Regions from separate parts of the Bacillus sp. OTU2372 genome, predicted to be linked through region 1. Evidence: a T-box and tRNA genes for the amino acid it is inferred to sense, from the RefSeq annotation. Region 1 holds a T-box; the other holds one or more tRNA genes.
The links. The T-box of region 1 lies ahead of AAHB15_RS22410 (glycine--tRNA ligase). A T-box ahead of a tRNA ligase gene usually reads a tRNA of that ligase, here a tRNA-Gly.

Region 1 (15,021 bases):
GCGTCACGCATCATTCTTTCTACCTGATACTCCTTCATATAACCGTAACCACCATGGATTTGAACGGCTTGGTCTGTAACTTCCATACACATTTCGGATGCGTATAACTTACACATGGCAGCTTCCTTGGAAAACGGCCTCCCTTGGTCTTTTAACCAAGCCGCCTTATAGACCAGATTTCGGGCTAATTCAATTTTCATTGCCATATCGGCAAGCTTAAATTGAACAGCCTGAAAGGAGGAAATGGATTTGCCAAATTGTTTTCTTTCCTTCGCATAGGCTAATGCCCTCTCATAGGCACCTTGAGCGATACCTACAGCCATTGCACCAATCCCGATACGTCCACCATCCAACGTTATTAAAAATTGCCTAAAGCCCTCTCCACGCTTCCCCAGAAGGTGATCAACAGGTACTTTTACATTTTCTAACACCAGCTCTGTTGTATTAGAGGCATTCAAACCCATCTTTTCATAATTATCAATGATGGTAAACCCCTCAGCGTTTGTAGGAACTATAATGGCACTAATCTCCTTTTGTCCATTCTTTCCGCCAGTTACAGCTGTTAAAGCTAAATGGTGCGCATAACTGGCATTTGTAATAAAGCACTTATTTCCATTTATAATAAATTCGCCATTTTCTTCATTGGCCGATGTCCTTGTTCCCCCCGCATCTGAGCCGGCATTAGGTTCTGTTAGGCCAAATGCCCCCAATGATTCTCCTGTACAAATCGGGGTTAAATATTTAAGCTTTTGCTCCTCAGTTCCAAACAAATTGAGCGGTGCACCGCCTAGAGAAATATGAGCAGAGTAGGTTATCCCCGTCGAGCCGCATCCCCTGCTTAACTCTTCAACGACGATCGCAAAACTGATTGTATCCGCTCCGCTGCCGCCATATTTTTCCGGAAAAGGGAGACCCATCATCCCCAAATCACTTAGCTTTTTAAATATCTCTACAGGAAATCGCTTTGTACGATCGCGCTCTATGGCTCCTGGTGCCACTTCTTCATCTACAAATTGCCGGATCATTTGTTTTATCATTTGTTGTTCAGATGTTAAGTCAAAATTCATTCCCATCCCCCCAAACCACCATTGTATACGCTTTCTTTTTTATTATATAAGGAAATGTAAATAATTCATAACATTTTTAATTTTAAATATATTATATTATCGAAATATAAATAGGTGATTTTCTTTATCGTGGATGGATGGGAAGAGAATTACCAATTTACTGCTGTCTGTAAACACAATTTGAACATTTTTCTTTTTGCAAGAAAGTAAAATGACTAGAAGAAGCCACTAAAATCCCAATTGCCTATTTGCAAAATGAGAGATAATTCAGTAAAATAACAATACAGAAAGTGCTTTCATTAGTTACCTCCTATCATGTTTGGAACAAAAAAAAATAGTCTACTTCAATAAAGAAGCAAACTATTATTAGCAATACATTCCGTTATTCTAAGAAATCTTTTAAACGTTTACTGCGGCTTGGATGACGCAATTTCCGCAATGCCTTTGCTTCAATTTGACGGATACGTTCACGAGTAACACCGAATACCTTTCCTACCTCTTCAAGGGTACGGGTCCGGCCATCATCCAATCCAAAGCGCAATCTAAGAACATTTTCTTCTCGGTCAGTTAGAGTATCGAGAACATCTTCTAATTGCTCTTTTAATAATTCATAGGCAGCATGTTCTGAAGGTGATGTTGCGTCCTGGTCTTCAATAAAATCACCTAAGTGTGAATCATCTTCTTCACCAATTGGAGTCTCAAGTGATACTGGTTCTTGAGCGATTTTAAGGATTTCTCGTACCTTATCAGGAGTTAAATCCATATCTTCACCGATTTCTTCCGGTGTTGGTTCGCGGCCAAGATCTTGCAAGAGTTGACGCTGAACTCGAATTAGTTTATTAATGGTTTCCACCATATGAACGGGAATTCGTATTGTTCTTGCTTGGTCAGCAATAGCACGTGTAATGGCTTGACGAATCCACCAAGTGGCATAGGTACTAAATTTAAAGCCTTTACGATAATCAAATTTTTCAACTGCTTTAATGAGACCCATATTCCCTTCCTGGATCAAATCAAGAAACAGCATGCCACGGCCAACATACCGTTTTGCGATACTAACCACAAGCCGTAAATTGGCTTCGGCAAGACGACGTTTTGCTTCTTCGTCACCTTCCTCAATTCGGTTTGCAAGCTTGATTTCTTCTTCGGCAGATAGTAAGTCAACACGGCCAATCTCTTTCAAATACATCCGGACAGGATCATTTATCTTAACTCCAGGAGGAACACTAAGATCGTTTAAATCGAATTCTTCATCATCTTCTTTTGCCAATTTTTTAATATCTGGATCTTCCTCATCACTATCGCCTACTAGTTCAATTCCTTGCTCAGTTAAGGACTCATAAAATTCATCCATGTGCTCGGAATCCACATCAAAATTAGCCATTTTCTCAGCAATATCATCATAGGCAAGGACACCGATTTTTTTACCCAGTTCAGTTAACTGGTCTTTTACTTGTTCAAGAGTTAATTCATTTTCAACCTCTTTTGAACGGGCTGATTTTTCAGCAGCCATATGTCCCCCTCCTTCCAAAAATCAAAGACAATAAAATGGAATTTATAACAATTTACGCAAGTGATTAATTTCATTAGCAATCACTGCGGCCTTACTAAAGTCCTTTTCTCGTTCAACCTCTTTTAGTTCCACTTCTTTTTCTTTTATCTTTAACAATTTTTGATAATTCAACACCTGTTTGATATAATCAGTTAATTCCTGATCTGTTAACTCATCATTGATGGACATCATTTCAATGTCTGCAACCATTCTTCTAAGATTGTCATCTTGAATATAGGTTAAAAACGCGCTGGTGTCAGGTTCTGTGTGATCTTCAAAAAATCCTAACAGATAGGTTATTATTGCCTGATGTTCATCGGTATTAAACGTTTGTCCTGCTAGTAATTCCTGAACTTTATATACCACTTCTCGATTTTTAAGCATATGGGCGATCAAGCGCCTCTCTGCTGTAACATATTTCGGTTTCAGTTCTTCTGCGGGCTTAACAACTAACAAAGGTTTATGAGCTGGTTCTTTCAACCCATTTGATTTTCTCTTATCAGCAAAATAAATTTGCTTTTGCTGCTGCTTTAAAGCCTCTAACGAGAGGGAAAATTCCGATGCCAGCTGTCTTAAGTAATGATCCCTTTCAACAGCCTTATCGAGTTTACTTATCTCCTTGATTATCTGTTCGATGTATGCGAGCTGATCTCCTTCAAGCTGAAGATTTTTTCCTCGCCGGAAATAAAGAAATTTAAAGGCCATCCAGGTTAAACTTGCACCAATGACTTCATTGCGGAACTTATCTGTACCATTCTTTTGAATATATTCATCAGGATCCAGACCATCTGTCATCATCGCAACTTTAATTTGAAAGCCAGCTTCTTGAAGATGGTTCCCTGCCCTGTAAGCAGCTTCGATACCCGCTTTATCGGAATCATAGCAAATGGTAATCGTTTGAACATTTTGTCTTAACAGAGCAATATGCTCATCTGTTAATGCCGTTCCCATTGTGGCTATACCATTTTCTACACCAGCCCGGTCTGCAGCAATTACATCCGCAAATCCTTCAAATAAAATAGCATATTGCAGTTTTTTTATGCTTGGTTTTGCCAAGTGATAATTATATAAAATTTTACTTTTATTAAAGATTGCTGTTTCGGGACTATTTAAATATTTTGGCTCATCAGGCCCAAGTGATCTCCCAGAAAAAGCAATCGTATTACCGTGACGGTCAAAAATAGGAAACATAATCCGGTCCCTAAAACGATCGAAGTAAGTTCCATCCCGCTCTCGTTTGATAATTAAACCGGCTTTCTCCATCCATTCAGGTGAAAAATCCCTTTTAGTCAAGAACTTATACACGAAGTCCCATGAATTTAATGAATACCCAATTTGAAACTTATCAATTGATTCTTGGGTAAACCCTCTGTTCAGTAAGTACTCAAGCGCATGCTGGCCTTCTTTTGTATTTACTAAGAGATGGTGGTAAAATTTCCTTAAAAGCTCATGGGCATCCAACATCGCTTGAAGCTCTTTAGAAAGTTTTTTTCCGCCCTTTGATGAAGGTATGTTTATTCCTAAATCAATATTTACCTTCGCTGCTAGTTTAATGGCTGCCTCTTGGAATGATATTCCTTCAAGCTCCATTAAAAAAGAAAATACATTTCCCCCCGCTCCACAACCAAAACAATGAAAGATTTGTTTGTCAGGTGATACTGAAAATGATGGGGTGCTCTCTCCATGGAATGGACATAATCCGAAGTAATTTCGCCCCTGTTTTTTCAGTTGAACATAATCGCTTATTACCTCGACTATATCAACAGCCTGACGAATTTGGTCAATCTTTTCTTCGGCAATAAGGTCTGCCATGCAAACACAACTCCATTTGTACTACAGGTATTCGGCAAGCATTCATTAAATTCCTGCAAATTTCGACAAATTTTTTGTTAATTTCATCACAAATCTTGCTTGGTCCTTAAAATGATTAGTATTTGACCCTCTTTCGTATTCTCCTCTATATGTAATATTTTTCTTTCACATGATGAACGTAGGAAGCAGCAAAATAAACGTTAGCGGAATTTTAAATACGATTTCGACAATTTCATTTTGACCGGGCAAGAATCTGAATCGACAAAAATAGCCGATTTGCCTTATCCATAAGTATAAATTCTACATCACTCCGCATATTCCTTCTTAATCAGATAACTTTTATAAAAAGGATTTATGTCGAATTTTTTTTAGGGGGCTGCCTTGACATCTAACAATAAATAGTTTATTCGTTCTAATGCAACTCTAAACCTAAAAAGATATATTTTTATCACAATTTTTTATTATAGTATATTTGTTATCATTTTACCATAACTTTTTTTCGATTTTTTTAAGTTAAAAAACACATAATCAATTGACTATGTGTTAGAATCTTCCCTTTTGAATATAATTTAGTATAACATTTGCGGTCTCTTCGACTGCTTTATTGGTCACATCAATCACCGGACACTTAATTCTCTTTACAATCTTCTCAAAGAAGGTTAATTCCTCTTTAATCCGTTCAATATTAGCATAGCTTGCTTGATCGTTTAATCCTAGGGAAAGCAGCCGTTCTCTTCTAATATTATTTAACTTTTCCGGACTTATTTTCAACCCAAAGCATTTATCAATTGGAACTTTATATAGTTCTTCCGGCGGATCTACTTCCGGAACCAGTGGTACATTGGCCACCTTTAACCGTTTATGTGCCAAATACTGAGATAATGGGGTTTTAGAGGTTCTTGAAACTCCAATCAAAACGATATCAGCCTTTAAGAGCCCTCTTGGATCTCGTCCATCATCATATTTTACTGCAAATTCGATTGCCTCAACCTTTTTAAAATAATCCTCATCAAGTTTCCTTACCAAACCAGGTTCACATAATGGTGTTTTCCCGCTGAAAATTTGAATTTGATCAATAATAGGCCCGATTAAATCAACAGCTTGTATACCGTCTTCATCGGCTCTCTCCTTCAAATATGTACGCATATCTGGTTTTACAAGGGTATAAGCAATCATTCCCTTATCATGGGAAACCAGTGATAAAACCTCTTCGATATGTTCTTTATCCTCCACATAAGGAAATCTCTTTAATTTCATACCAGATCCATTGAACTGGCTAATTGCTGCTTTCGTAACTAATTCAGCTGTCTCCCCAACTGAATCAGAGACCACATAAATGATCGGCGCGCTCATTCTGCCTCATCAGCTCCATTTCCTATTTATCTTTCCTCATCAGCTAAAGCCAAAAAGGCTTTTGTAATGTTTGTTTTTGTCACTCTGCCAATAACCTCATACCCGCTCTCCGATTTCTTTACGACAGGCAAGGCATCGATTTGCTTTTCAATTAGTTTCCTGGCAACATCAATTAATAAATCTTCACGTTCACATGTTGTTATGTTCGGCATCCTGGTCATGATGATATTGACAGGGATACTGGTAAGCTCTTGTTTGCCAATACTTGCCCGCAATAAGTCTTTCCTCGACAATACCCCGACTAGATTCGAGTTTTGATCCACTACAAATAAAGTACCCACATCTTCAAGAAACATCGTACAGATCGCATCATAAACCGAAACACTTTCACCTACTACCACAGGGATAGATTGATAATCCGAGACATAAATTTTCTGCAGGTTTTCAGTCAATAGCTGAGTGCCCGACTTTCCAGTATAAAAATAGCCAACCCGCGGCCGTGCATCCAAAAAACCTGCCATTGTTAGGATTGCCAAATCAGGCCGTAGTGTAGCACGTGTTAAACTCAATTGGTCAGCAATTTGCTCACCAGTTATAGGACCATTATCTTTTACAATCTGTAATATATGTTCCTGGCGTTTAGTCAGTTCGATTGTCCTCACCACCTTAAAAATACAATAATCTCTTGCCTCGTTTGATTTAGAAATATTATATACTACTTTTCCGCTATTTTAAATAATAATGGTTAAAGATAAAAGGTGCGGACATCCGCACCTTTAGCTTACTTAAAACACCATTTTTTCTTGTAAAAAGTTTACTAATTCAGAAATAGGGAGACGGGTTTGTTCCATTGTATCTCTGTCACGCACTGTAACCATGTGGTCTTCTTTAGAGTCAAAATCATAGGTAATACAGAATGGTGTACCAATTTCATCATGGCGGCGGTAGCGTTTACCGATAGAGCCTGCTTCATCATAATCCACCGTAAAGTGTTTTGATAAATCAGCAAATACCTCTTTCGCCTCCTCAGACAGTTTTTTCGATAACGGTAATACCGCAGCTTTATATGGTGCTAATGCAGGATGGAAATGCATCACCGTTCTCGAAGTACCGTCTTCAAGCTGTTCTTCATCATAGGCATCGATTAAGAAAGCTAGAGTAACCCTGTCAGCACCAAGTGATGGTTCAATACAATATGGTACATACCTTTCATTCGTTTCCTGATCTAAATAATGGAAATCTTCACCGGAAAAATCCATATGCTGCTTTAAATCATAATCTGTTCTTGAAGCTACGCCCCACAGTTCGCCCCAGCCAAACGGAAATTTAAACTCAAAATCGGTTGTCGCATTACTATAGTGGGAAAGCTCATCTTCTGAATGGTCACGAAGCCTAATGTTTTCCTTTGTTAGACCTAGAGATAATAACCAGTTTTCAGCAAAATGCTTCCAATAATCGAACCATTTTAGCTCTTCACCCGGTTTGCAGAAAAATTCAAGCTCCATTTGTTCAAATTCTCTTGTTCGGAATGTAAAATTACCAGGGGTAATTTCATTTCGGAAACTTTTACCAATCTGTGCAATCCCAAACGGTAACTTTTTCCGCATTGTCCGTTGTACATTTTTAAAATTTACAAAAATACCTTGAGCGGTTTCCGGACGAAGGAAAATTTCATTTGTACTAGTTTCCGTTACCCCTTGGAATGTTTTAAACATTAAATTAAACTGGCGAATACCGGTAAAATCATGGCTGCCACAGTCAGGACAAGCAATGTTATGTTCCTTGATTAATTCTTCCATCTTTTCGAATGGAAGCCCGTCTACCACCATTTCTATGCCTTTTTCCTCAAGGGCATTTTCAATTAGTTTGTCAGCACGATGACGGGCCTTACAGTTTTTACAGTCAATCATTGGGTCATTAAAATTACCAATATGACCTGAGGCTTCCCAAGTTCTTGGATTCATTAAGATGCTGGCATCTAAGCCGACATTATAAGGAGACTCTTGAACAAATTTTTTCCACCAAGCCTGCTTGATATTGTTTTTAAATTCTACGCCTAATGGACCGTAATCCCAAGTATTAGCTAAACCTCCATATATCTCTGACCCTGGAAAAATAAATCCTCTGTGTTTCGCATGTGAAACGATTTGTTCCATTGTTACATTCATTGTTTTCTCGCTCCTTTTTTTAAATGGATAGTGGGAGACATAAAAAAACTCCCGTCTCTATGCTTTTAACAAGCATAGGGACGAGAGTTACCCGCGGTTCCACCCTATTTGCTGCTTTAAATGCAGCCTCCTTAAATTGTGTTTCTTCAACACGATTGCTCAGGAACGCCTTCATTAGTGCCCTATACCCTAGCTCACACCGCCCTAGGTTCGCTTTTATAGAGTTGACTAATTACTACTCTCCGTCAATGCAAATATTTTATTGAGGCTCTTTTCGTAAACTTTGTTGCTTCTGGACCTTAATAATATATGCGAAAATAGCCTTTATTAGGAAATAGTAACGAAAACTTCTAACATTGTCAACAAGGTAACTATAACAGATTACGAAAATGATCCATCGAATTAAGAAACTTCTTAGATTTAAGATGAAGACCTGAATACTCATCATAATAGGCTGTGATAATTTTTTTCAATTCAGCCTTCGTTTCGTCTTTAACTGAAATATTTCCTAAGCGGGTAAGATCAAAATAATAAAATAGCCGTAATAATTTAACAGTTGCTGGTAATAATGGAAAATGATATGGATCTTTATCCAAACAGCGATGACAGATAAATCCGCCTTCCCGAATTGAAAATGAAAAATGACCGTCAGAACTGCCACAGATAGAACATCGATCTAAAATCGGGTAGAGTCCCATTACATTTAACATCTTCATCTCGTATATATTCATGAGTATATCAGGATCAAAGCCTTCATTCATATAATTAAGTGTCTGATAAAGCAATTCAAAATGAAACGGGTTTGGTTTTTTATCCTCAGTACATCGATCTGTTAATTCAACAATATAACTGGCATAGGCTGTTAAAAAAATATCCTCTCCAATAGCGCGCAAGGAAGTGATGATTTCTCCCTGCTGCAGGCTCCCTAAACCAGAACCGGTTTGCAAGAGGAAATATCCATGTGTAAAAATCTGGGAAATAGAGGAAAGGCGGCTATTTGGCTTTTTGGCTCCACGAGCCATAACGCCAATCTTACCACCTTCTCTGGTATATATCGTTACTATCTTATTAGTTTCACCATAATCTGTGGTTCTAATGACAATGCCTTCATATTTCTGAAGCATTTTTTGTCACCTTCTAACGTAAGAGCGAAAACAAACTTATGAAACGGGAAAATCAATTTGTGCTAGATCTTCATTCTGATTTCCGGGTATTTCTTGGTTTTCCTTCTCAAGCTCCTTAAAGAGAAGATATGTGTCAATATTACCTGTCTGGAGGAATACTTTCCACGTAAAATCCATCATCGAAAACCCCACCTTTCATTATTTAGACTAGCCTAATGTTAAATCCCAAACCTTATAATTATCATAGCCTGCCTTTGCCAAAATATAAGACGAAATAATTGTTAATGTTGTCCATGCATAATCTTGTTTAATAGTTAATATTTTAGATAGGGTTTTGTTAATATTCATCCTCATTGAAGCCATAATCACGAAGCTGGGACATTTTATTACGCCAATCTTTTTGTACCTTAACCCAAAGCTCTAAAAATACTTTTGAACCAAGAAGATTTTCAATATCTACCCGGGCCCGCTTGCCAATTTCTTTGAGCATGCTCCCTTGCTTACCAATAATAATACCTTTTTGTGAATCTCTTTCAACAATAACTGTTGCCATAACATGAATAATATCCTTATTTGACTGCCGTTCCATCTTATCCAAAACAACCGCCAAAGAGTGAGGGATTTCCTCTCTTGTTAAATGAAGTGCCTTTTCCCTAATCATTTCGGTAATAATAAAACGTTCCGGATGATCAGTAACTTGGTCAGCTGGATAATATTGCGGCCCTTCAGGTAAAAAGCCTTTAATTTGCTCTAATAATCGTTCAACATTGTTCCCTTCTAATGCGGATATTGGAACGATTTCTTTAAAGTCATATTTTTCTTTATATGATTCAATAATAGGCAGCAATTTATCAGGATGTATTTGGTCAATTTTATTAATGACGAGAAAGATAGGGGTATTAACGGTTTGGAATTTTTCTAGAATAAATTCTTCCCCGCGTCCAAATCCTTCTTCGGCATTTACCATAAATAAAATTAAATCAACCTCTTTAAGTGTATTTTGTGCTACCTTCATCATAAAGTCGCCCAATTTGTGTTTTGGTTTATGGATACCTGGTGTATCAATAAAAACCATTTGCGCATCAGGAAGGGATAACACTCCTTGAATTTTGTTCCTAGTTGTCTGCGGTTTATCACTCATTATGGCAATTTTTTGACCAATCACCCGATTAAGGAAGGTTGATTTCCCTACATTCGGCCGTCCGATAATTGAAATAAATCCTGATTTGTATCCGTTTTCATTCCCTTTAGTTTGCATGTAAATCCTCCGGAGAAAAGGCACCAGGAAGTAACTCAGCTACCGTTAATTCTTTTACATCGCCTTTAAGATTGGTTAATATCACTTTCATATCACTTGGGCATAGCTCAGATATTACTTGCCTGCATGCACCACATGGGGAACAAGGGCGATCTGTATCCGCAACAACAGCCATCATTTGAAAATCTCGGTCACCTTCAGAGTAAGCCTTAAAAAGGGCCGTACGCTCGGCACAATTACACATACTATAAGCCGCATTTTCAATATTACAGCCGTGATATACTTTCCCATCTGTTGTTAACAATGCTGCTCCAACTCCAAACTTAGAGTATGGAACATATGCTTTATTTCTTGCCTTTTTTGCTTCTTCCATTAATTGTTCAATGTTCACAAAAACGTCTTCCCTTCCAGCAGGAACTGCTGTTTCTTTATTTTACCTCAAATATTAGAGAAAATCATTAGGTGTAGCGAAAAAGTAATAAAAATTTTAAAAAATTAGAATTTTCTCATAATGTAACTTGTCTTCTAAAAATAAATTATTTTAGTTATTTTACCGAAACGATCAACGTATTTCAAATTAGTTAAAATCCTGTTAATTAGTAAGCTTTCTAGAACTGCTTTAATACATAGGGCAAAAAAATGATGATGCCCACGATTACTGTTAATATCGAATAAACGAAAACAGCTCCAGCGGCAATATCTTTAGCCTGTTTTGCAAGCGGATGAAATTCTGTTGTAACCAGGTCTACTACCCGCTCAATTGCAGTATTCATTAATTCTAGGGCAAACATCCCCCCAATAGCGAAGAGTATGAAAATCCACTCTAGTTTTGATATTGAAAAATAAAAGGATAACACTAAAACGATTAGTGAGCTAATAAGATGAAATCGCATATTTCTTTCGTTTTGAGCAGCTGTCAGAATTCCTGCAACTGCATACGAAAAGGAATTTAATAAGACGAATCGTTTCCGTTTATCGTGTGAGTCCATAATCGTTCAAAATTTCCTTTTGCAATGTAAACATTTCCTTTTCATCTTCCTCTGTCATGTGGTCAAAGCCTAAAAGATGAAGGAAACCATGGACGGCTAAAAATCCTAGCTCTCGCTCGAAAGAATGGCCATATTCCTCAGCCTGCTCCTTTGTCCTTGGGATCGAGATAATAATATCGCCTAAGATTCGGGGCATATCCACTCCTGATAATTCTACCTCACCCTCTCCAAGCTCTTCCATTGCAAATGAAATGACATCCGTGGGGGTATCTTTATCGCGGTATTCACGATTAATTTCTTGAATCCTCTCATTCGAAACATAGGTTATAGATACCTCACTATGCTCTTCAATCAGCTGCTTCCTAGCAGCAAAATTAATTATTCTTTCTATTTCAAGCATTTGCTGCTCTGTCAATTCATTTGTTTCGTCCACACTATCAATGAGTAATGTCATGCTTGCTTCACCTGCTTTGTATTTGTTAATTCTGGATACTCAATTCTTGAGTGAAATATCCCCTTTAAAGTCTCACATAATGCGTGAGAGACGGTTTCAATTTCTTTCATCGTAATATCACATTCATTTAACTGTCCATCTTCTAGCCGTTCAGCCACAATTTTTCTTACAAGCGATTCGATTACTTCCGGTGTAGGCTGTGATAACGAGCGTACTGCTGCCTCTACACTATCCGCGATACCAACGATCGCAGATTCCTTTGTTTGTGCTTTAGGGCCGGGATAGCGAAATTCCTCTTCTTTACTATCCGACTCGCTCTGAAGGGCTTTATGATAAAAGAATTTTAGCAATGTTGTTCCATGATGCTGCTCTGTGATATCAATAATTTCTTTCGGCATGTGATATTTCTTTAAAATAGCCGCCCCGTCGATTACATGAGCAATAATAATGTGTGCACTTTTATCTGGCGGCAGCCGATCATGGGGATTGTCATGATTGATTTGGTTTTCGATAAAGAAGTTCGGCCTTTTGGTTTTTCCGATATCATGATAATAACTACCAACCCTTGCTAAAAGCCCATTTGCCCCAATAGCTTCGCAGGCAGATTCGGCTAAATTTGCCACCATTACGCTATGATGATAAGTTCCGGGGGCCTCCATTAGTATTTTTCTTAGGAGTGGGTGATTAGGGTTTGACAATTCAATCAGCCTTATAGAAGAAAGAATTCCAAAGCTTGCTTCAAAAAATGGTAATAACCCTACAGTCAACACAGCAGAGCTGATCCCGGATACAAGTGCTGTGATTAGATAGTAGCCGTACTCCGTTCCTGAATACTGTCCATTGGGGAGCAGCATTAACGCACCTATTGTTAACACATTAATCATCGCTGCGAAGGAACCTGATTGGAATATTTTTGAACGGCGATTTTGACTGTTTAAAAACAGAATAGCTGCAATACTGCTAAAAAGGATATAGATCCCTACTGAAAAATTAAGTGTTCCGGTAATCCCCTCATTAAAAAGGATACTCCCGCATACAGCCAAAAGGATAGACATAAAAATAGCCAGCTTTTCATCAATTAATATTTTAATTAACATTCCACTCATTGCAGCCGGAAAAATATAACCGATGCCCTCAAAGCTAAAAACTTGCAGGATACTAATGAATTTCATGATAAAAATCGAGAGAATAAAAATAATCCCATACAATAATAAGGCGGTTTGGCGCTTCTCCGGGAGTGATTTCATTTGATGAAAATAGTAATAAATAGCTGATAGGCTTATGGTAATTAACACGATTAAACCAATAAGCGGCTTATATGAATGGTTATTGTTTATGAGACCTACCAATTTTAATTGCCGAAATATATCCTGATTAATTAATTCCCCTTCTTCAGCAATAATTTGTCCCTGAAGGATTTTTACAGGCTCAACCTTTTCTGCGGCCTGTTGTCTGAGTTCCTCTGTTGCATTAGGGTCATAAAACTCATTTTGAATGACAGCATATCTCCCTAATTCAATAGCAGCTAATTTTAATTCATCATTTAAGGTGGTGTACTTTAATTCTTCTTCTACCCTTTTCTTAGCATTTTCCACCTCATCAGCAGAAATTCTTTTGGTCATCACATTACTGATTGCCGTAACAGTTAAATCTTTCGCAATAGCTAGTTCATCATTATCAGCATGAATTAAGGCAGTAAAAACTTGATTAGAAAGATCCTTCGAAACACTTGAAGTCAATTTTGCTTTTAGCTGTGACTCTTTATCGGAATCACTTGGTTCCTTTATCGTTTCTTCTGAAGCTTTTTCTTCCTGCTTTCTCTTATCTTCCTCAATTTCATTATTAACCTCTATCGCTGATTGAAAAATAGAAGATATTAAATCAACTCGATTTTGTGTATATTCATTTTTCAAAGCGTATACAGGCTGTACCTGATTAATAGCCTCTTTCCGTTTGTTTTCGGTACTTTCCTTGTCTTCTACTGTTGCGGGAGAACGAATGGTATTTTCTGCTACGGAGAACAAGCTTAGCTCAAGTTTTTCTGGTTTAACGTTGTTGTAGATCGCCCCAACCAAAATTATCCCTAGCACAATAAAAAATAAAATTCGAAAAAAAGTAATATCAAGTAATTTTCGTATCCGTATGAAGTTCTGCTGTAGTTTATCCAACTAAATCCCCCCAACCACGGCCCTATTCATCATTGTTATAGTAAAAGAATAACAAAATACTACTAGAAAATACGCTTTTTGTAAAATCATATCAGTTTTTCGGGAAAGTTTCACCTTAAATAGAAAATATTTGTGTAAATATGGAAAAAGGGATAAACCAAAAAGGTTTATCCCTGTAAACCAAAAAGGTTTACCCCTCTTTTTACTGTTGGTTACCCTTCTTTTCGTAGGCTTCAATGATTCTGCCGACAAGAGGATGACGAACAACATCACTTTGTTCTAAAAAGATAAATGAAATCCCTTTTACATTTTGTAAAATCTCTTCTGCCACAATTAGGCCTGATTTTACACCCTTCGGTAAATCTACTTGGGTCTGGTCGCCTGTTATCACCATTTTTGATCCAAATCCCAGCCTGGTCAAGAACATTTTCATTTGTGCTTGAGTGGTATTTTGCGCCTCATCTAAGATAACGAAAGCGTCATCTAGCGTACGGCCCCTCATATAGGCAAGCGGCGCAATTTCGATTGTGCCCCGTTCAATTAGCCTCTGGGTATGTTCTGCCCCTAGGACATCGTTTAGCGCATCGTACAGAGGCCGTAGATATGGGTCAACTTTTTCCTTTAAATCGCCTGGCAGGAAGCCCAGACTTTCACCAGCTTCCACTGCAGGTCTTGTTAAAATAATTCGATTTACTTGTCCTGTTTTGAGAGCGTTGACGGCCATTACGACTGCAAGATAGGTTTTACCGGTTCCGGCAGGACCAATTCCAAACACTAAGTCATTTTTCTTTATGGCTGTCACATAATGTCTTTGGCCCAGCGTCTTAATTCGAATCGTTTTCCCTTTAATATTTTTACCGATTTCTTCTTCATATAGATTCACAAAATAATCTAGTGTGCCTTTTTGAGCCATTTGAATAGCATAAAGAACGTCTCGTTGACCTATATTTATACCCTTTCGGATTACAAAGATCAATCTGTCGATTATTTCACCCGCCATAATCACCTTATCTTCATCACCGGATAAACTGACAGATTCACCTCTTGTAATAATCGATACATTCAGCTCTTCTTCA
Region 2 (15,021 bases), on a different contig from region 1:
CCAATTGTTCAATATTGACGAACTGTATTTTTTCTATAATTGGAGTAATAAGTATTATTAACTATGAAGGTTGGGACTTAATATGAAAAAATTACTATATGTTACTGCAAACCCAAAAGGTTTAGAGAAATCAAAAGGGCTAAAAATTGGGGAAGCATTTCTAGAAGTATTTAAGGAAGAATGTCCGGATGTTGAGATTAACAGAATAGATTTGTTTACGTTTGAATTTCCACAAATGGATGCAGATTTGGTTTCGGCTAGAGGAAAGTTAGCAGGTTATGGATATACACTTGATCAACTTTTAGAATCGGAACGAGAAAAAATTTCAAAGATGCATGCTCTTGCCGATGAGTTTATTACGTATGACTATTATGTATTTGTTTCCCCTATGTGGAATTTGAATTCACCTGCAATATTAAAGGCTTATATTGATAATTTATTTATTTCTGGAAAAACTTTTGTTCATACTGCTTATGGCCCTAAAGGTCTCTTATCTAATAAGAAGGCGATTCATATTCAAACAAGAGGCGGCCAGTATACCGGAACACCAATGCAGGAATTGGAGTCGGGGGATCGATACTTAAAAATTGCTCTCCGCTTCTTAGGAATGGAAGTAAGTGATACTATTGTGGCCGAAGGTTTTGATTTAAATCCGCAAAGAGTACCTGAACTACTGGAACAAGGTAAAAGAAATGCACGAATAGCAGCAAAAGTATTTTCGAAAGAATTGGTTCAAGTTTAGTACAGAGTTAAGATAGCTTCCTTTTTGAAGGAAGCTTTTTTATTTCACTTTGTTTTCCTAACTGCTTTGTTAAAAATATCAAAATTATAGTATAATTGGAATGCTTTGTCATTATTCGACAAAAATATGGTACCATAACATTTACTTTTATTCTATTTCAGGAGAAATTACATGCTCAAAGATTTCGTCTCAAATGCAGCACTCTTAATTGCTTCTTTTTCTTTAATGGGTGTGTTATTTAAAGACAAGCCATTATATCCAACCTCACCCTTATCCTCTAAGCTTTATTGGGGGATATGTTTTGGAATTCTTGGAAATGTTTTAATGTCGTTTTCTATACAGGTTAGTCCGAACATTTATGCAGATTTACGCCACTTGGCGATAGTGATTTCAGGAGCGTTCGGCGGGTATATTCCGGCAATTATTGCAGCCATACTAATCGCTATCGGAAGAATTATACTATTTGGTTTCAACAGTTCTGCTATTCTTCCTGCCAGTGGGGCATTTTTAACAGGAATTGTTTGCGGCTTTATTTCAGCCTTAAATATTCATCGCACCGCAAAAGCTTTTATAATGAATCTATGCGGTTTAGTGATCATATCAATTATCTTCATGATCCGTATTGATAATTCAGAAATCCTTAGAAATGTGTTAACCATGCATAATCTTATCTCATTGGCAGGCGGTTTGTTTGGATATCATTTTTTTGTATTTGTCGTCGATTCCAATGAGACTCAAAGTCAATTAAAACATAGCCTTATCAGGGTAAAAGAAACCGAAGAACGCTTTCGTTTACTTGCAGAGTATTCCAGTGACATGATTACCATGCACAATGATCAATCAGAATATATTTACATATCACCAGCAGTAAGAGAGGTCATTCAATTTGAATATCCCGAGCTTTTAGGAAAAAGATTGGAGACCTTTATTCATCCTGACGATGTTGAACGAACAAATAACATGTTCGAGAGAGCACTGCAAAGAGGTTCAGCCGAATCTACTTATCGCTACCGTTCCAAGTTTGGTGACTACGTTTGGATAGAATCAACTTTAAAAAGTGTTCCTTATCAAGAAGAAGGCGAGAAAAAAGTCATCATCGTTTCAAGAAATATTACAAAAAGAAAACTAACTGAACAAAAGCTCCAAGAAGCAAATGAACTGCTAAACCGTTTATCCTATATGGATGGGTTAACAGGAATCGCTAATCGCCGTTTTTTCGATGAAACCCTTCTTAGCGAATGGTCTAATGCACTAGACCAACATGCACCAATTACGTTAGTTATGTTTGATATAGATTACTTTAAAAAATACAATGATTCATATGGTCATTTAAAAGGAGACTGGTGTTTACAGACGATTGCTCAAGCAGTTAATCAGTTGTTTCCAGAACATTCACGAGATGCATTTTGTCGATATGGCGGTGAAGAATTTGCACTGATTTTGCCTTCTACAGACAGAGAGAAGGGGTTGCAAGCAGCACAGCAGCTTAAAGATACGGTTCATTCACTCAAAGTACCTCATAAAAGTTCTGAAATAGCGGATATTATTACTTTAAGCATTGGAATTGCCACCATGTATCCTACCAAATCAATCCTTCCCGATTCATTAATTAAAGAAGCTGATTCTGCTTTATACCTTTCTAAAACACGAGGCAGAAATACCATTTCTATAAACGAAAAACCCGGAAGGATTCCAACGTGAATCGCTTCCAGGTTTATTTTTTTATATTAACTATGCATATGTCACTTTTTCAAAATATTTTGCGAATTTTGTTGTAACTTGCCAAAATTAAATGTAAAATTTTCCTATGAGCTCATTATGGATGGTGAGAAAATGGAAATCACGAAACACCTTTTCTTCAATCTTTCTCTTATGATTATTTTACTATTTGTTGGTTTATTATATCTTGAAAAAAGTAAAAAATTCTCCCTATCAAAGCCCTCTTACATAGGATTGTTTATTTTAACGATATGGTTATGCATTCAATTTTCCTACGCACCTGTTTCATACGCTAGATTTGATTTACGAATGATTCCTTTAGTTCTTGGCGGTTTATATGTCGGTATCGGGCCTATACTGATCGGAGCCATGGTTGCTATAAGAGGATTTTATGGAATCAATATTGGCTTTTGGCAAACCCTGGCTCTTTATATTCCACTTGCATTTATCCTATGGCGCTTCCACCCTTGGTTTTTTAAACAAGCTCCCGCCCGGCGAATTTTATGCACCATATGCATGGGAATGATCCTTGGTATACTGACAGTGCTGGGTATGAGTTTTGATGATGCACCGCTCAACCTTGTTGATGCATGGTTTGCTTATCTTGTAATCCCGTCTCTAGGTATTGGCATCATTTCCTATGGAATTGAATTTATAAGAAAGACTAACGAGATGCAGCAAGAGCTTATTAAGGCGGAGAAATTAAAGGCAGTCGAGCAAATGGGGGCTGCTATCTCCCATGAAATTAGAAATCCACTAACAGCGGCAAGTGGATTTGTTCAACTGTTGCAAGACGATTATTTATCAAGACAAAAAAGAAAGGAATATCTAGCAATCGTTAAGGAAGAATTATTTTCGGCTGAGAGGGTTATTCAGGATTATTTGACATTTGCAAAACCCGCACTCGAATCTCTTGAAGAACTAAATGTAAAAAGCGAACTCCGGCAAATTATCAGTATTCTGCAGCCTATAGCAAACCAAAATTCAGTTGAAATTATCACTGACTTTTCCATAATAGGATTTATTAAAGGAGATGGACAAAAGTTTAGACAATGCTTTGTAAACGTTCTGAAAAATGCGATAGAATCAATGCCGCATGGCGGATATTTACATGTTTCTACCGAATATAGTCAAAATGATGTAACCATTAAGGTAAAGGATACCGGGGTTGGAATGTCTCCACAGCAGCTTGAACGGTTAGGGGAACCATTCTATTCTACCAAAGGAAAAAATGGCACTGGCTTGGGCATGATGGTGGTTTATAGCATTGTCAGAGCCATGGATGGATCCATATGGGTGGAAAGTGATGTTGGAAAAGGAACCACTTTTCACTTTCAATTCCCAACCATTCCGATTAAAGGAAATAAACAAACCGGCAGAGTTTAGAATCTGTCGGTTTGTTTTTTGTTTTTTCTTACTTGCCAATAAACATTTGGGACCAGTTTTTTCCCGTTTGTTCGAATCCTACCCCAATATGTGTAAAGTTAGCACTTAAAATATTTTTACGGTGACCTTCACTATTCATCCAAGCGGTTACTACCTCTTGTGGTGTTCGTTGTCCTTGAGCAATATTTTCACCTGCAGACTTATAAGTGACGCCAAAGTCTCTCATCATGTCAAATGGAGATCCGTAGGTCGGACTGGTATGCGAAAAATAATGATTTTGCTGCATATCCACTGCCTTCTTTTGAGCAACACCACTAAGCTGTGTATCGGCTTTTAAGGCTGGCAAACCATTTTTAGTTCTTTGTTGATTGGTAAGATCGATGACCTGTTGGACATATTGGCTCACAGTTCCTGACGTTACCGTATTATTTTGATTTTGTGCAGCACCACTTGGTGCTTGGGTCTGCTGCTGTCTAGGTACAGGTGTCGCCTGTTGGGCAGGTGCTTGGTTCGGTGCCTGCCGTGTTGTTTGCTGTTGAGCTGGTGCCTGTGCCGCAGGTCTTTGCTGCTGTGTATTCGTTTGTCCTGGTTGAATAAAGCCAAATTGGAACCAGTTTTTTTGTCTAGGATCCACCGTAATATACTGATATTTCGCATCTCTAATTAAAACGGCTTGAGTGTGTGGATATTGACTGCTATTTAAGTTTGTATAATAGGCAGAAATCGTATCATCGTTATTCCTTTTGACTTTTCGCTTATCATTAAAGAGATTTGTATCTAAATCAGGTTCATTATTGTTACGGTTTGAATAATCCTCTGTAAGTGGTCCGTTATGATCGATGCCATTATCTCGATTATTACGAACATTTACAACACGATTATTTCTGTCATTTGAATCAAATCCGACACGATTGTCTGTACGGTCATTTATATCATTACGGTTATCATTATTACAAGCAGCGAGCCCCATCGTAAGGACTGCTGTTAATAGTAATCCAACTGGTTTTTTTATCAACGGTAATACCCCCTCTTTTCAAAATGATCTTGCCTTTTTATTGTTAGTTTTTTTAGGGAAAGTATTATTGGTAATGTCTGAAAAGCGTAAGCGCCTTGATCAGGGAAAAAAGGCGCTGTAGCTAGACAATTCTCAAAGCCATTTTTACCCTATTTTATCTATCGCACAACGCAAAAAAAATTGACAGGAGTATTCTCCTGTCAATTTTTTCAAGCGTATAATTTGGATTCTTCTTTTTGGAAAAAGCTTTTCATCGCATGGAAAACATCTGCTTTTTGCTTGAGTATATAATATCGGAACTGTTCATCCTTGATGTTTTTATAGGCTGACATTAATGTGGAATGGCGATTATATTGATTTACTTCTCCGTAGCCGAACATGTTGGATACTTTCATTAATTCCTCTACGAGCTTCACGCATCTGGCATTGTCGGATGTTAAGTTATCACCGTCAGAAAAGTGGAATGGATAAATGTTGAACTTCCGTGGATTATATTTAGCGTCAATGATTTCTAAAGCTTTTCGATAGGCGGATGAACAAATGGTTCCACCGCTTTCCCCTTTAGAGAAAAAGTCTTCTTCTGTAACTACTTTTGCCTCAGTATGATGAGCAATAAATTCAATTTCTACTGTTTCGTATTTTGTTCGTAAAAACCGTGTCATCCAGAAGAAAAAGCTTCGGGCCATATATTTTTCCCAAATTCCCATACTACCGCTGGTATCCATCATCGCAATCACAACCGCTTTTGAATCAGGTTTCACTACTTCATTCCAAGTCTTAAACTTTAAATCATCCTTGTAAATTGGGTGGAAAGCAGGCTTGCCACTCATCGCATTTCTCTTAAAAGCAGACATCATCGTACGTTTTTTATCGATGTTTCCCATTAATCCGGTTTTCCGGATATCATTGAACTCAATATTTTCTACTAGATGTTCTTGTTCCTCTTTTTTCTTTAAGTTCGGCAGCTCTAATTGCTTAAATAGTGCTTCCTCTAGTTCCATTAAAGATACTTCTGCTTCAAAATAGTCTTCTCCTGCTTGATCACCTGCACCCTGACCCTTTCCTGGCCCCTTTTGCCCGCTCGAACCGTCTCTTGCTACTACGTCACCGACTTGACTCTCACCGTCACCTTGGCCCACGTGTTTGTTTTTATCATAATTATAGCGAATTTTATATTCGTCCAATGAACGAATTGGAATTTTCACCATATCGCGACCATTAGACATAATAATACTCTCTTCTGTAATTAATTCTGGAAGATTGTTGCGGATTGCCTCCTGGACTTTTTCTTGATGGCGCTGTTGGTCATCGTGGCCTTTACGGTGGAGGGACCAATCTTCTCTAGAAATCACAAATTGATGGTTATCGACAGTCACTATAAACCCCTCCTTATTAAATTAAAAATTTACTCCATACTGCACAATTTTTTTAACAAATACATAAAATAACGCGAATGAAAAAAATCAATTAAATGATGGATTACTTTATCCTATGCAGAAGTAGCGAATAATTTACAAATAATTTTGACAATTGGTTGATTGCCTATTAATTGGACAAGATAAACACATAGAGAAATTTTTGTCTAAAAGATTAGGTTAATAGAAATTTATTTATTGGAAAAAAAGAGACTGACAGTGTTTTATCTGCCAGTCCGTACTATTTTAAACCCAAATTATCTGTTTAGTAAGCTTCCTACATAGCGAAGTAATTCATTTGCTGATGTCGAATTATAGCCATGTTCATCAATTAAGCGAGCGACAACATCATTAATTTTCTTCAATTGCTGCTCATCTGGTGTCTTAGATGAAGTGGTAATCTTAACAACGTCCTTAAGGTCAGCAAATAATTTCTTTTGAATCGCTTCCCTGAGCCTATCATGGGAATTGTAATCAAACCGCTTGCCTTTTCTTGCAAAAGCAGAAATCCTGATTAAAATTTCTTCCCTGAAGGCTTTTTTAGCATTTTCAGAGATACCGATTTGCTCCTCAATCGAACGCATTAGTTTTTCATCCGGATTTATTTCTTCCCCTGTTAACTGATCACGCAGCTTTGCTTTATTGCAGTAAGCCTCAACGTTATCAAGGTAATTATCCATTAATGTTTTAGCTGATTCTTCATAGGAGTATACAAACGCCTTTTGCACTTCGTTTTTGGCAATATTGTCATATTCTTTCCGCGCTAATGAGATGTAATTCATATACCGATCTCGCAGCTCAGCCGTAATTGATGGATGCTGGTCAAGTCCGTCTTTTAACGATCTTAATACATCTAAGGCATTAATGGACGGTACTTCTTTACGAATGATGGTCGATGAAATGCGATTAATAACATAACGAGGGTCTATTCCACTCATCCCTTCATCTGGATACTCGCGTTTCAGTTCTTCCACATCTGCCAAATTAAATCCTTCTACATTCTCACCGTCGTAGAGACGCATTTTTTTCAGCAGGTCAATATCGCCCTTTTTCGGTTCCTTTAAGCGGGTTAAGATCGTAAACATCGCAGCAACCTTTAACGTATGCGGTGCAATGTGAACATCCGAAACATCACTCTCATTAATCATCTTTTCATAAATTCTTTCTTCCTGAGACACCTTTAAATTGTAAGGAATCGGCATCACAATAATCCTAGAATGAAGTGCCTCATTTTTCTTATTTGAAATAAAGGAACGGTATTCTGTTTCATTAGTGTGAGCAACAATTAGCTCATCAGCACTAATTAAGGCAAACCTGCCTGCTTTAAAATTCCCCTCTTGAGTTAGTGATAATAAATGCCAGAGGAATTTCTCATCACACTTTAACATCTCTTGAAATTCCATCATCCCTCGGTTCGCCTTATTTAGTTCTCCATCAAAGCGATAGGCCCTTGGGTCTGATTCTGAGCCATATTCTGCAATGGTCGAGAAATCAATACTTCCTGTTAAATCAGCAATATCTTGAGATTTTGGATCAGACGGACTAAAGGTTCCAATACCAGTCCGCTTATCTTCTGAGAAGAATATTCTTTCCACTAAAACATCTTCAATTCTACCTCCATATTCCTGCTCTAAGCGCATCATGTTCAATGGAGATAAGTTTCCTTCAATTCGAATCCCATATTCCTCAAAGAAATCTGCCCGCAAATGATGCGGAATTAAATGCAAGGGATCTTCATGCATTGGACATCCTTTGATGGCAAAAACGGAACCCCTATCCGTATGTGAGTAGTTTTCTAACCCTCTTTTTAACATGGTAACAAGGGTAGATTTACCGCCGCTCACCGGACCCATTAATAGTAAAATCCGCTTTCTTACGTCCAGCCTTTTGGCAGCAGGATGGAAGTATTCTTCAACAAGTCTTTCTAGCGACTCTTCTAAGCCAAATAATTGATTACTAAAGAAATTGTACTGCTTCGTCCCTTTAACTTCTTCAATTCCTGCATCCCTGATCATATTATAAACTCGAGAATGTGCAGATTGTGCTACCCACGGCTTTTCCTTCAACAACAATAAATAGTCAGCGAATGTTCCTTCCCAGCGAAGTTTTTCCTCTTCTTCACGGTACCTCTCGATTTTTTTTAAAATGTCCATATGGCCCTCCCCCTGTAGGTTATCAGAGACGATTAATATACTCTATGCACTAAAAGACTTGAACATGCGTAACCATTTCGAGATATTGTCTATCTTTTTTATTTCATTAAAAGGAATATTGCTCTTTTCATTTTAAAATCTTAGGCTATAATAAAATTGTATGTGTCAGAAAAGCGTCCGTTTAGCGGGTTCCACTTATCAAGTAGTCCTTTAGCTAAACAATCTTATTTAAAAACGGGACAAAGGGGGCAATACATAACATGAATACTTTCATCGTTATTTTAGTAATGGTTGCGTTTTTGGCAGCTATCTTCACAGCGGGGTATAACGACAAACCTGGTACTAATAAATAAGAAAAGCGCAAGCGCCTTGGTCAGCCCCGACAAGCACAAGACAAGCCGGCCGAAAGGTTGCCTTTTAACCTTTTGTACGGATTGACTTGTGACCTCGAGGGGCTAGGCGCTGGAGCTGGACAATTCTCGAAGTTAAAACCTTTTATACTTTCTTATCTCGTAAAAAATGACTGCCACTTGCTGGCAGTCATTTTTTAGTGTAAATCGAGCTTATTTTTTTGTATAAACTCTTTCATATACATTCTATTTTGTTTCGAAAGCATATTGGCGATTTGTTGGGTCCAGCGATCCTTTCTTTGCCCGTTTGTTCTTGTCTCATAATAATCTGAAATCAACTGGTCATATTCATCTAGTTGACCATTATATCTCTCCATATCCTGTTCATATTGATCCACATGAAAAACATGTTTAAGCGGAAGTCTTGGCTTTTTATCTGTAATATGAGACGGATAGCCCACAGCAAGCCCAAACAATGGAATCACTCGGTCCGGTAGGTGTAAAAGTTTTTTCACTTCTTCCAAGTTATTGCGAATTCCACCTATGTAACAGATTCCTAACCCTAAAGATTCTGCAGCAATCGCAGCATTTTGTGCCGCTAAGGAAGTATCAATCATTGCTACCATAAATTTTTCTGTGCTCTCAAGCGATGGGGCCACGTTTTTATGCTCCTTTTCCCCAATTATCGTATGTCGGTAAAGATCTGCACAAAAAACAAAAAAGCACCCATTTTTCTCTACATATTCTTGGTTTCCTGTTAATTCAGCCAATTTTTTCTTCTTTTCTTTATCATTCACACCAATAATGGAGTATGCCTGAATAAAACTCGATGTTGCTGCTGCCTGGGCACAGGATACGATCGTGTGAATTTGCTCGTCCGTTAAAGGCTTATCCTCAAAATGGCGAATCGAGCGATGGTTGAGAATGGTTGAGATTACATCATTCATAGCAAAAATCCTTTCTTTTTAGCAGAAGGAGGCCTTATCTGTTGGCCTCCCGTACTAATTTATTTTAGATTTGGATAATCCTGTTGACGTAATGCTTCGTAAATAAGAATCGCGGCTGTATTTGAAAGATTTAAAGAACGGATATTTTCAATCATTGGAATTCTTAGTGCGGTATCAAGATTATTTTGAATAATGTCCTTTGGAAGGCCTGTGGTTTCACGCCCAAAAATGAAATAATAATCCTTAGCCGTATCACTATAATCAAAACTGGTAAATTGTTTTTGTCCAAATTTCGTTATATAAAAAAAGGCACCACCAGCATTTTTTTCATAAAATTCATCCAGGGAATCGTAATAAGTGATATTTACATGTTCCCAATAGTCTAAACCTGCCCTTTTTAACATCTTATCGTCTGTAGAAAATCCTAAAGGGCGAATTAAATGTAATTGAGTATTCGTTCCTGCACATGTCCGAGCAATATTACCAGTATTAGAAGGAATTTGTGGTTGATATAAAACTACGTGTATAGCCAAAAGATTCACCTCATATTAAAACTCTAAAAGCAATTATACCACTCTGTCCCGTGCTTTCAAGAATCATTCATCGATGATGGAATAAAACTTGTATTTGATATTTGGAGTATAGGCCGATGAATCCTCATAGGCCCAGTATCGCATCCGGCTATTATAGGTATGGGCATTCACTAAAGGCATCCCGTTAGCATCCTTACCAGTAACTAGAGTGTTATGGTTGAACCTTCCATCCCCCTCAAAATCATAACAAATGACATCTCCCAATATTAACTGGTCCGGGCTGCTGACTTCTTTTGCCCGAAGGCCGCTTCTTGAATTTGATAAATATAGCCTTAAAGAATGAGCTACGGCCCAGCTATAGCTCCAGTTACTATGTTGCAGCCACCAGCCTGCATCCCGCTTTGGATAGCCTCGCATCGGAGCTCCCCCAGCGTGAAGGCATTGAGAGATGAAGTTGGTACAATCATTCTGAAACTTTTTATAAGCAGGATTATAGCTATTCCACCAGCGTTCTGCATATTGAACCGCTTTTAATCGGTTATATTCATAGCTTAGCCGTTCGTCTTGGCTCTCATAAGCCAAGATTCTAGTATCTGTTGTCGGAATATCATCTTGCTCTAGGTTCGGCTTAATTTCCTCATCCATTACTAAGCTATTTTTGTAAAACTTGGCTAACCTTTCTTCCATTTCCTCTTCCATATAAAGAATTCCATTTTGTTTAATTAAATATTGGTAGTGGGCATGATATTTGACAGTTTGGAACTCATCCTCCTTAGACTCTTCGATGATTTTCCCTGCCGCTTTCACTTTTACAATCTCTGCTGATCGTTTCGCTGCCGAATCCTGTTTTATTTCAGCCTTTGGAAAAAATATTTTATGACTTCGCTTATTAGAAACAAATTGATTTACCCGTTTTTCAAATAAGTCTTGAAGTAAATGCCGCAAGACAATCCACCCCCTTCCCTTCATACATATGAAAGAAGGTTGGATTTAACTATTAAAAAAGAGCAAAACCAATTGGTTTGCCCTTTAATTGTTATAAAAATTTAAGCCTTTTTCTATTTCTGATTGGACCTCGATATCTGTTTCTAGTTCTTTGGCTTTTCTTAAGGCCGCATAAGCTGTTTCACCGCCGATTTTCCCAAGCGCCCAAGCCGCCGTCCCTCTAGTGACCGGACTAGCTTCGGTTTCTAAGACGTCAATTAAATCGGGAACGGCACTTTCATCTTTAAAATGAGCTAGTGCGATAATAGCATTCCTCTGGATTGGCTTCTTTCCTCTCCAAGCTCCTGAGATAGAGCCGAACCTTTTTTTAAATTCACGATTGCTTAATTTAAGGATTGGTTTTAATAAGGGTTTTGCCACTACAGGATCGGGTTCCATTTCTTTATGAAAATGAAAGTTTATCCCCTTGTTTATCGGACATGCTGTTTGACATGAGTCACATCCATAAACACGGTTCCCTATTTTTTGTCGGAATTCATCGGGAATAAGCTCTTTTGTTTGTGTTAAAAAGGAAATGCAGCGATTGGCATTAATCTGACCTCCCTGTATTAAAGCACCAGTTGGACAAGCATCCAAACACTTAGTACAAGAGCCACAATTGTCTTCAATCGGTGTATCCGGTTCGAAAGGTATATTGGTAATCATTTCTCCTAGATAAACGTAAGAGCCAAATTCCGGGGTTATAATGGAACAATTTTTACCGCTCCAGCCGATCCCTGCTCGTTCTGCTACAGCACGGTCAGAGAGTTCTCCTGTATCAACCATTGATTTCAACTTGGCATTAGGTATTTTATTTATGATAAATTCTTCAAGTTTAGTGAGCCGGTCTCGAAGAATATGATGATAGTCAAGCCCCCATGAAGCTCTGCTAAAGATTCCTCTTCTTTCCCCCTTTTTGCTTTCAACCCGCATTGTCATTTTCGCGGGGTAAGCAAGAGCAATGGAAATAATCGACTGAGCACCTTCCAGCAGCATTGCAGGGGTTACTCGCTTATCTATATCAGGCTCTTCGAAACCCGATTGATAGCCTAGTTCCTGTTGTCTCAACAAACGGTTCTTTAATTGGGAAAATGGAGACGCTGTCGTGAACCCAATTTTATCAATACCGATTTCTTTACTATAGGCAATAAGTTCTTCTTTTAATTCATGAATATCCACTGTTATCTCCTCCTTCCGTCTTTGACTTTTATCTATTTAGGTTGTTGAATTATTAGTTGCACATCTATTTATGATAAACTATTTTCATTAAATTTTGGAGGTGGAATGGTTGGAAATTCGTTTTAATGCGGAAATCTGCGAACTAATACCCGATTTTAAAATTGGGGTAATTGAATATAGAAATATAACGGTAGGAGATTCTCCACAAATGGTGAAAGGCAGGCTCCAGCTTTTCCAAGAATCAATCTTTTTTGATTTGGAAAACAAGCAGCTAACAAATCTTCCCGGCATAAAGGAATGGAGAAATATTTTTAAAAAAGCAGGAAAGGATCCTAACCGATATCGTCATTCAGCTGAGGCATTATTTAGAAGGATACAAAAGCAAAATTATCTTTCTTCTATCCATAGTGCGATTGATATTAATAATTTTTTCTCCTTACAATATCAAGTTCCCATCGGTGTTTACGACTATGATCTGTTAAAAGCTCCTGTGGTGATTCGGATTGGGAAGGAGGGCGAGGCATACAACGGCTTGAACGGAAGGAGCAACTCCTTGGAGCATTTAATTCTGTCTTCCGATGCAACTGGACCATTTGGAAGTCCGTTTGTTGATTCTGATAAGGCCCCTATTACGGTAAATACAAGGAATGCCTTGCAAATAATTTATCTGCGTCCGTCATCCAGTGATGAGGATGCTGCCAAGTTAACTGAATCCTTAATGAACATGTTTACACAGGTACATGGAGGAGAAGCTTCATATCAAATTGTTGGATGCCAGTAATATCGGCATCTTTTTGTTTAGCTGCCAGTTGATTTGCTGCAGATAGTAATTAAATGTCATCCGCCAGTTATTGTTTCCTGTAAATATAAAAAAACGCAATGCATCGTTCTCTTAATGTAACGATACACTGCGTTAGTTAATATGTATGGAGCGGGTGATGGGAATCGAACCCACTACATCAGCTTGGAAGGCTGAGGTTTTACCAGTAAACTACACCCGCATATTTGACAAAATATTGAACGAACTGACTTAATAAGTATTACACAAATTGAATTAAGGAGTCAAGTGATTTCCGCAAATTTTGTCGATTTCCCTCAAACTTTATATTTTGAAGAGCCTTTTTTAGAAATAATTTTTTTCTGCCAATCTATTTATCTAATTATTATTCCTAATTTAATAAAAAATACACTCAAACATAATTTAAGTTAAAACAAAAAAACGTTTCCTAGTGGGAAACGTTTTTTCAAACCAACTGATACCGGTGGTCGGGGTCGAACCGACACTCCAGAGGAACACGATTTTGAGTCGTGCGCGTCTGCCAATTCCGCCACACCGGCGTATTATGTTGTTTAAAGCAATGCCGAGGACCGGAATCGAACCGGTACGGTAGTCACCTACCGCAGGATTTTAAGTCCTGTGCGTCTGCCAGTTCCGCCACCCCGGCAAAATATAATGGCTATTGCTTATTTAGAAATTTTGGAGGCGGCAACCGGATTCGAACCGGTGGTAAAGGTTTTGCAGACCTCTGCCTTACCACTTGGCTATGCCGCCGGATATTATGGAGCGGAAGACGGGATTCGAACCCGCGACCCCCACCTTGGCAAGGTGGTGTTCTACCACTGAACTACTTCCGCAGAATGGCTGGGCTAGCTGGATTTGAACCAACGCATGTCGCAGTCAAAGTGCGATGCCTTACCGCTTGGCTATAGCCCAATGCTTATAAGAATTGGTTATATTATGGGGCGACTGATGGGAATCGAACCCACGAATGTCGGAACCACAATCCGATGCGTTAACCACTTCGCCACAATCGCCACAATATAATTGGCAGGGGTAGTAGGAATCGAACCCACACCAAAGGTTTTGGAGACCTTCGTTCTACCTTTAAACTATACCCCTATAAATGGTGGAGGGGGACGGATTCGAACCGCCGAACCCGGAGGGAGCGGATTTACAGTCCGCCGCGTTTAGCCACTTCGCTACCCCTCCACTATAAAAACAAACTTGCCAGCTTCAGGTGCCGACGAGAGGACTTGAACCCCCAACCTACTGATTACGATTCAGTTGCTCTACCAGTTGAGCTACACCGGCAAAACCTTATAAATGGTGGCTCAGGACGGAATCGAACCGCCGACACAAGGATTTTCAGTCCTTTGCTCTACCGACTGAGCTACTGAGCCATCATATGGCGGTCTGGACGGGACTCGAACCCGCGACCTCCTGCGTGACAGGCAGGCATTCTAACCAACTGAACTACCAGACCGAATTGCGGGGACAGGATTTGAACCTGCGACCTTCGGGTTATGAGCCCGACGAGCTACCGGACTGCTCCACCCCGCGATAATAGAAAATATATAGTTCTTCCATGCTCCAAGTTTACATGGACTGTATCAATCTCAGAATGCTTATTCAAGCAGAAGCTCGATTGATACAACTCGCAGATTATTCACCGAAGCAACGCTCGTTGCTCCACCCCGCGATAATAGAAACTTAAATATTATGGTGGAGGATGACGGGATCGAACCGCCGACCCTCTGCTTGTAAGGCAGATGCTCTCCCAGCTGAGCTAATCCTCCATTTAATAAGAGTTATTTTCG

Region 2: it encodes a tRNA-Gly, which carries the amino acid that the T-box ahead of AAHB15_RS22410 (glycine--tRNA ligase) is inferred to sense. The anticodon was not compared.

Annotation. Positions count from the first base shown of each region.
Region 1 covers NZ_JASATK010000018.1:101,641-116,661, reverse strand. Annotated here, with positions in the region: gene AAHB15_RS22435 (acyl-CoA dehydrogenase family protein) at 1-1,067, opposite strand, end outside; gene rpoD (RNA polymerase sigma factor RpoD) at 1,450-2,580, opposite strand; gene dnaG (DNA primase) at 2,623-4,431, opposite strand; gene AAHB15_RS22420 (pyruvate, water dikinase regulatory protein) at 4,975-5,784, opposite strand; gene AAHB15_RS22415 (helix-turn-helix transcriptional regulator) at 5,811-6,446, opposite strand; gene AAHB15_RS22410 (glycine--tRNA ligase) at 6,570-7,952, opposite strand; T-box leader at 8,026-8,210, opposite strand; gene recO (DNA repair protein RecO) at 8,324-9,076, opposite strand; gene AAHB15_RS22400 (YqzL family protein) at 9,113-9,256, opposite strand; gene era (GTPase Era) at 9,414-10,334, opposite strand; gene AAHB15_RS22390 (cytidine deaminase) at 10,324-10,707, opposite strand; gene AAHB15_RS22385 (diacylglycerol kinase family protein) at 10,943-11,323, opposite strand; gene ybeY (rRNA maturation RNase YbeY) at 11,307-11,777, opposite strand; gene AAHB15_RS22375 (HD family phosphohydrolase) at 11,774-13,945, opposite strand; gene AAHB15_RS22370 (PhoH family protein) at 14,148-15,021, opposite strand, start outside.
Region 2 covers NZ_JASATK010000001.1:528-15,548, reverse strand. Annotated here, with positions in the region: gene AAHB15_RS00145 (FMN-dependent NADH-azoreductase) at 83-742, shown strand; gene AAHB15_RS00140 (diguanylate cyclase domain-containing protein) at 914-2,443, shown strand; gene AAHB15_RS00135 (HAMP domain-containing sensor histidine kinase) at 2,576-3,847, shown strand; gene AAHB15_RS00130 (CAP domain-containing protein) at 3,876-4,862, opposite strand; gene yhbH (sporulation protein YhbH) at 5,072-6,241, opposite strand; gene AAHB15_RS00120 (PrkA family serine protein kinase) at 6,535-8,430, opposite strand; gene nfsA (oxygen-insensitive NADPH nitroreductase) at 8,978-9,727, opposite strand; gene trmL (tRNA (uridine(34)/cytosine(34)/5-carboxymethylaminomethyluridine(34)-2'-O)-methyltransferase TrmL) at 9,787-10,260, opposite strand; gene AAHB15_RS00105 (amidase domain-containing protein) at 10,324-11,205, opposite strand; gene queG (tRNA epoxyqueuosine(34) reductase QueG) at 11,290-12,423, opposite strand; gene AAHB15_RS00095 (B3/B4 domain-containing protein) at 12,533-13,204, shown strand; tRNA gene AAHB15_RS00090 (tRNA-Gly) at 13,351-13,424, opposite strand; tRNA gene AAHB15_RS00085 (tRNA-Leu) at 13,681-13,761, opposite strand; tRNA gene AAHB15_RS00080 (tRNA-Leu) at 13,783-13,868, opposite strand; tRNA gene AAHB15_RS00075 (tRNA-Cys) at 13,902-13,975, opposite strand; tRNA gene AAHB15_RS00070 (tRNA-Gly) at 13,984-14,058, opposite strand; tRNA gene AAHB15_RS00065 (tRNA-Gln) at 14,063-14,137, opposite strand; tRNA gene AAHB15_RS00060 (tRNA-His) at 14,163-14,238, opposite strand; tRNA gene AAHB15_RS00055 (tRNA-Trp) at 14,250-14,323, opposite strand; tRNA gene AAHB15_RS00050 (tRNA-Tyr) at 14,329-14,413, opposite strand; tRNA gene AAHB15_RS00045 (tRNA-Thr) at 14,443-14,515, opposite strand; tRNA gene AAHB15_RS00040 (tRNA-Phe) at 14,529-14,604, opposite strand; tRNA gene AAHB15_RS00035 (tRNA-Asp) at 14,611-14,687, opposite strand; tRNA gene AAHB15_RS00030 (tRNA-Met) at 14,691-14,764, opposite strand; tRNA gene AAHB15_RS00025 (tRNA-Val) at 14,925-15,000, opposite strand.